Nitrosospira lacus: one gene and its partner. The protein of the gene in region 1 interacts with the protein of each later gene in a pairwise test. Links are inferred from orthologs where the notes say so. Each region holds a gene or a part of one and is shown on either strand. Other genes may lie near its edges. The genes, in order: EBAPG3_RS05490 and hypB.

What was found.
Region 2: the proteins of EBAPG3_RS05490 (region 1) and hypB interact in binary tests that used the Escherichia coli proteins (3 or more experiments, as listed by UniProt). The link is inferred for Nitrosospira lacus from one-to-one orthologs.

Annotation. Positions count from the first base shown.
Region 1 is NZ_CP021106.3:1,237,871-1,240,975, reverse strand. What follows is about bases 1-2,781. They hold EBAPG3_RS05490 (FKBP-type peptidyl-prolyl cis-trans isomerase), read right to left. Parts: upstream 1,741-2,781; coding sequence 1,261-1,740; downstream 1-1,260. Other genes in these bases: fabZ (3-hydroxyacyl-ACP dehydratase FabZ), read right to left, coding at 2,646-2,781; rnhB (ribonuclease HII), read right to left, coding at 1,914-2,528; mutS (DNA mismatch repair protein MutS), read left to right, coding at 1-1,249. Also shown: more of fabZ, read right to left, coding at 2,782-3,086. UniProt on the Escherichia coli protein: Folding helper with both chaperone and peptidyl-prolyl cis-trans isomerase (PPIase) activities. Chaperone activity prevents aggregation of unfolded or partially folded proteins and promotes their correct folding.
Region 2 is NZ_CP021106.3:3,174,441-3,177,488, forward strand. What follows is about bases 1-2,724. They hold hypB (hydrogenase nickel incorporation protein HypB), read right to left. Parts: upstream 1,868-2,724; coding sequence 1,133-1,867; downstream 1-1,132. Other genes in these bases: hypD (hydrogenase formation protein HypD), read right to left, coding at 3-1,136; EBAPG3_RS14490 (hydrogenase maturation nickel metallochaperone HypA/HybF), read right to left, coding at 1,929-2,315; EBAPG3_RS14495 (HypC/HybG/HupF family hydrogenase formation chaperone), read right to left, coding at 2,290-2,508. Also shown: EBAPG3_RS14500 (hypothetical protein), read left to right, coding at 2,816-3,048. UniProt on the Escherichia coli protein: Involved in the maturation of [NiFe] hydrogenases. Required for nickel insertion into the metal center of the hydrogenase. Exhibits a low intrinsic GTPase activity, which is essential for nickel insertion.

The DNA of each region.
Region 1 (3,105 bases):
GCTGCAACTCGAAACACGGGAAAAAACACGCACCGGCATCTCGAATCTCAAAGTGGAATATAACCGGGTGCATGGCTTTTATATTGAAATCACCCACGCTCATAGCGAGAAGATCCCCGAGGACTATCGCAGAAGGCAGACGCTGAAAAACGCCGAGCGCTATATCACGCCGGAACTCAAAGCCTTCGAGGACAAGGCGCTGTCCGCGGAGGATCGCGCGCTAGAACGGGAAAAGTATTTATACCATGCATTGCTGGATATGCTTGGACCCTACATCGCTCACTTACAACAGGTTGCCCGCAGCGTTGCCGAGCTGGACGTGCTGGCTGCCTTCGCCGAGCGCGCACTCGCACTCGATTACATTGCGCCGGTTTTTACCCCCGATGCTGTTATCGAAATTGAAGCGGGCCGCCACCCGGTGGTGGAAAACCAGGTAGAGAACTTCATCGCCAATGATGTCCGGCTCGGGGCTTGCGGCCCCGTCAGGCGACAAATGTTCGTCATCACCGGGCCCAATATGGGCGGCAAATCCACTTATATGCGACAGGTCGCGCTGATCGCATTGCTCGCCCATTGCGGTAGTTTCGTTCCCGCAAGAAGCGCTCGCATGGGTCCGCTGGATCAGATTTTTACCCGTATCGGCGCATCCGACGACCTTGCGGGTGGCCGCTCGACCTTCATGATGGAAATGACGGAGGCCGCCAATATCCTGCACAATGCGAGTGCGCAAAGCCTGGTACTGATGGATGAAATCGGGAGAGGTACTTCGACTTTTGATGGCTTGGCGCTGGCTTTGGCGATTGCCCGGTATCTATTGGAAAAGAACCGCAGCTATACCTTGTTCGCGACGCATTATTTTGAACTGACGCGGCTTGCGGAGGAATTTGCACAAGCCGTCAATGTGCATCTGGATGCGGTGGAGCACAAACATCACATCGTGTTTCTGCATGCCGTTACTGAGGGGCCCGCCAGTCAAAGCTACGGACTGCAGGTGGCGGCACTGGCCGGCGTGCCGGAACCAGTCATCAAAACAGCCAGAAAGTATCTGGTAAAATTTGAGCAGGAAACAGTGGACAAGCAATTGCAAGGCGATTTATTCTCGGGAATAACCGCCGCTGCCAAGGCAACTCCGGCAGCACACCCCGCCCTTACATTATTAAGCGCAATTCAACCAGACGAGTTAAGCCCACGACAAGCGCTGGAAAATCTCTACGCGCTGAAAAGGATGGTGGAGAAAGAACAGTCTTAGGGGGCTGGAACTTAATGTTCGTGACCATGTGCTCCGTGAACGTGGCCATGAGACAACTCTTCCGCAGTCGCGGGGCGCACCGCGACAACCGTGCAGTCGAAACGCAGAGCCTTGCCGGCCAATGGATGGTTGCCGTCTACGACGACTTTATCATCGGCGATATCGGTTACGGTAAAGATCAGGACGTCATCGGAGCCTTCTTCGCCACCTTCAAACTGCATTCCCACCACGACATTGTCGGGAAACGCGTCGCGTGGCTCCACTCGCACCAACTGACTATCGTAGTCACCAAAGGTATTCTCTGGCTCCATAAATACCGAGCAACTGTAACCCGCCTCCTTGCTATGCAACTCCTCTTCCACCATTGGAAAAATTCCGTCATAACCACCGTGCAAGTAGCTGATTGGTGAATCGGTTTTTTCCATGACCTCACCGGTCGAATCAAGAAGCTCGTAGGTGAGGGATACCACTGTGTCTTTTTCGATGCGCATATTATTCGGGTCTAATTAAGTTACTGCAATCGGTACGCGTACAATCGATTCTTGCACCCGTGCTTAAAGTTACCTGCTGACTCACCTGTTGCTATATCCTTCACGCATGTTGGCAGTTGTGAATATTATATTAGTAATATGAAACGAAATAAGGTTCCTTCTCAGGCAGGAGATTAAATTTTTATCCTTGGAGCTTTACCCTTTATTATCAACTCCCTGACCGGGGCAAAACTATGGCGATGTATCGCCGATGCCCCATGCACCCGCAAGGCCGCAATATGCTCCGGCGTGGAATATCCTTTATGGCGATCGAGGCCATAGTGTGGAAAGCGCTGGTGCAATGCCACCATCTCGGCATCGCGCGCCGTCTTGGCAAGTATCGACGCGGCGGAAATTTCCGGGATCAGACTATCACCCCTGACAATGGCGGTAACGGGACATCTCAGGCGGGGACTATGATTCCCGTCCACCAACACTCTACCAGGAACAAATGACAGGCGCTCCACTGCGCGCTTCATGGCAAGCAGGCTTGCCTGCAGAATATTTAACCGGTCGATTTCTTTTACGGACGCGGAACCGATAGCCCAAGCCACCGCGTATGTTTTAATGGCAATGGTCAACCTGTTGCGTTGACTTTCACTGAGCGTTTTTGAATCTGCCAAACCCTCTATTCTATGATCCGGATCAAGCACCACACAGGCGGCGAACACCGGCCCCGCTAGCGGTCCTCTGCCGGATTCATCCACGCCGCATACCCAGTTGAGGCCTTCCGCCGGCCGTTCCATCATCCTCAATTTTCAATCCCCAATCTGCAACCGCCAATACAACAAAGGAAACCGCGAGCCTCTAACCGCTGTGCGATGGCGCGCACATGGTGAACAATGACACTCACTCCAGCATAACCGCTACGACGGCTTGCTTCGCACGGTACACATCAACTCGGCCTCGGTAACAATACGGCCATCGACTTCCGCTTGGGTAGAATATTTCCAGATGCCGATTCGCTGCCGCTCGATGGTTGCCTTGAGTATCAGCTGGTCACCCGCCTGGACCGGCTGCTTGAACCGGGCTCTATCTATGCCGACAAAATAATATATCGAATTTTCATCGGCTTTCACATCCATGGTCTTGAGCGTCAGGATCGCCGCAGCCTGGGCCAGCGCTTCGATAATCAGCACGCCCGGCATAACCGGGTGGTGGGGAAAGTGACCGTTAAAGAAGGGCTCGTTGATCGTGACATTCTTGAGAGCAGCTATGTTTTTCCCCGGTTCACAGGAGAGAACGCGATCCACCAGAAGAAAAGGATAGCGATGAGGCAGATATTGCAGAATTTCATGGATATTCATAATCCTAAATCCGGTAGTT
Region 2 (3,048 bases), 1.9 Mb from region 1 along the record:
CCTTAACCCATATCGGCGGTTGGTGTGTTTTTGGCTGAAATTGCCGCATTGGTCCTCACGCCGGCTGCCCACCATATCCGGCAGGCGCCTTCGTCCGATACCATGCACGGGCCGATAGGGGTTTTAGGAGTGCAGGCGCGGCCATAAATCTTGCACTCGTTTGGATTGATTTTTCCTAGAACCACGCTCGCGCACTCGCAGCCCGGTGGCATTTGGCCGGCACGCTTGCGCCCCTCGGTATCGAAATCCGGGTATTGCGAGCGCGCATCGTTCCCCGAAAAACGGGGGTTAAGCGCGAAACCCGAAGCCGGGATAACGCCAATGCCGCGCCAATTGGCATCGGTATCATCCAGTGCTTGCGCGATTTGTGCTTGTGCCGACCGGTTTCCTCCGGGACGAACCAGCTCGGGATAACAGTTATCGAGAAAACGCTCGCCTTCAAGCAGCTGGCGCAACACGGAATACATTGCCGCCAGCAGCGAGACCGGCATGAAACCGGCGACCGCTGTGGGGATATTGTGTTTTTTTACCACGAAAATCCATTCTTCCGGTCCCATCACCGTTGAAACATGACCGGGTGCAACTAACCCATCGAAGCCAGGAGTATCCGAGTCAAGCAGCATCGCGACCGCAGGCCAGGTGCGCCTGGCCGACAATAATACAAACAAATTATCCGGCACCCCCTCCATCAACATGGCCGCCACCGGCGCGGTAGTGGTCTCGAAGCCAGCGGCAAAAAACACCACTGCGCGTGCCGGATTCTGCTGTGCAATTTTTACGGCCTCACGCGGACTGGCAATTGGCCGGATGTCAGCGCCACCGGCTTTGGCCTGCTCCAGCGAACGCACCTGACTTTTGGGTACATTCACGGGCACACGCAACATATCACCAAAGGCAACCAGGATCACATCCGCACGCAGCGCAAGTTGAATCGCCTGGTACACATCTTCTTCCGGACACACGCACACCGGGCAGCCCGGCCCAGCGATCAGTTCAACGGTCTTGGGTAGGGCACTCCTTATACCCGCCATCGTGATCGAGCGCTCATGCCCCCCGCACACATTCATGATTCGCACCCGGTGATCCAGCGGAAGCGCATGGATCTTCGCAAGCCAATCCTGGGCGGTAAGCGTCACGTGACTCTCTCACGCAAATGCATACTATCGGATTGTATTCCGGATCGCGCAGTTTTATCCTGACTCCCCTGTGTGCGTTGGCTGGCCAGTTCATCGCGTAGCCAATCCAGCCAGGCCTGCAAGCCAAGCTTCCTGCGTGCGGAAATCTGCATCACGGGGGCCCGGCTCGCGAGTTTGCGAAGATTCGACTCGGCCCGCGCGGAAACGAAATCATCCAGCACCGGCAGCAGATCGCTTTTGGTAAAAAGCACCACATCCGCAACGCGGAATATCGGCGGATACTTGGCCGGTTTGTCGTCTCCTTCGGTAACAGAAAGCAGTGTGACGTTACGATGCTGGCCGAGGTCAAAGCTGGCGGGACACACCAGATTACCGACATTCTCGATAAACAGAATGTCCAGTTCTTCAAGCGGAAACTGATGCAACGCATCATGCACCATGTGTGCGTCCAGATGGCACGCCGAGCCAGTGGTAATTTGATATGCTGGCACGCCTCGGGCGCGGATGCGTTCGGCATCATTCTCGGTTTCCAGATCACCTTCGATCACACCGATACGGCACTCATTTCGCAATGCATCAATGGTTGCCTCAAGCAGCGTGGTCTTGCCCGAACCCGGGGAAGACATGAGGTTGATTACCAATAGCCGGTGCTCATCAAAGTACCGCCGGTTACATGTCGCCTGATCGTCGTTTTTGGCCAGCAGATTCTTCAGCACCGGAACGGCTGTCATGCCGCTCGCCGGCTTGTAGGCGAATTGGCGATTCCCGGGCGTAATATTGCAGCCACACGTATCACACATCATCCGTTCCTCTCTCTGACATAATCAGCCCGACGCTCATGAGTGTCATCTCATCGCCGCTCACCAGTCGGGTATGATAGTCACCACACGCGCCGCATATCAACCGGTTCGGCTCAGCTTCTGTCTCCGCACCGCAGGTCGCGCAACTCACTTTGAGCGGCACCGGTTCGATCACCAGCGTGGACCCCGCCGCCACCGTGCCTGCGCTGGCAAAGGGATAGGCATGTTGCAGTAATAAAGGCTCCACTCCGGCGAGGGGACCAACCCTCAATTTGACCAATTCAACGCTTTGCGCGCCATGGCTTGTTGCAATCCGTTCCACCTGGGCAATCAAAGCCTGACAGATCGAAAGCTCATGCACCGCTTGCCTCGGAGGCAAGCATCTCGTCGTGCAGCTCCCAAGCCGAGCGGGCCTCCTGTTCACTCATTATCTGGATCGCATACCCCACGTGCACCATGACGAAATCGCCAATCGCTATCGTCTCACCCTGCATCAGGAACAGGCTTACCTCGCGCGTAACACCTTTGGAGGCACAGCGCGCGTTAAAGCCGTCGATTTCGACGATTTGCATGGGGATGCCTAGACACATGGAAATATTGTCGGCTTAATTTCCGATGAATTCAAGCGTAACTTTCCCTAGGATCCAGGTACCGGCAAATTCCTGGTTGCTCCGTCTCATTCTCCATTCAAGGCAATTTCAGGAACTTGCCCCGCGTCGGGCTCAACCATTCGAGCCAGGCCTTTTCTTTAAGTTTTTCTTTCTTCGTATGAATTTTTTTGAATGCCTGTGTTCCAATCTTGCCCACTATAGATCCGTCTTTACAATTAAGGTGGACAGAAAACATACGGCGAGCGATAACATATAAAGGAAGAGATCCGTGGATAATTCCACCGGTTCGCATCGCACGACTCAAGCCTCCATAGCGCCAGCCAGGATAAAGTTACTCCCGCTGGTGTTCACGCTGCTTCTGACTGGCTGCGCCACGGTTGGAACCCATCCGGCTGCATCACTGGCCGACGCTTTGACTATCTGCCGCGCACTGTATCAGGAAGTCGATGCAGTCATCGACCGTGAGGAGGTGCGCGACCATGGTTCATCACCGGTTCGAGG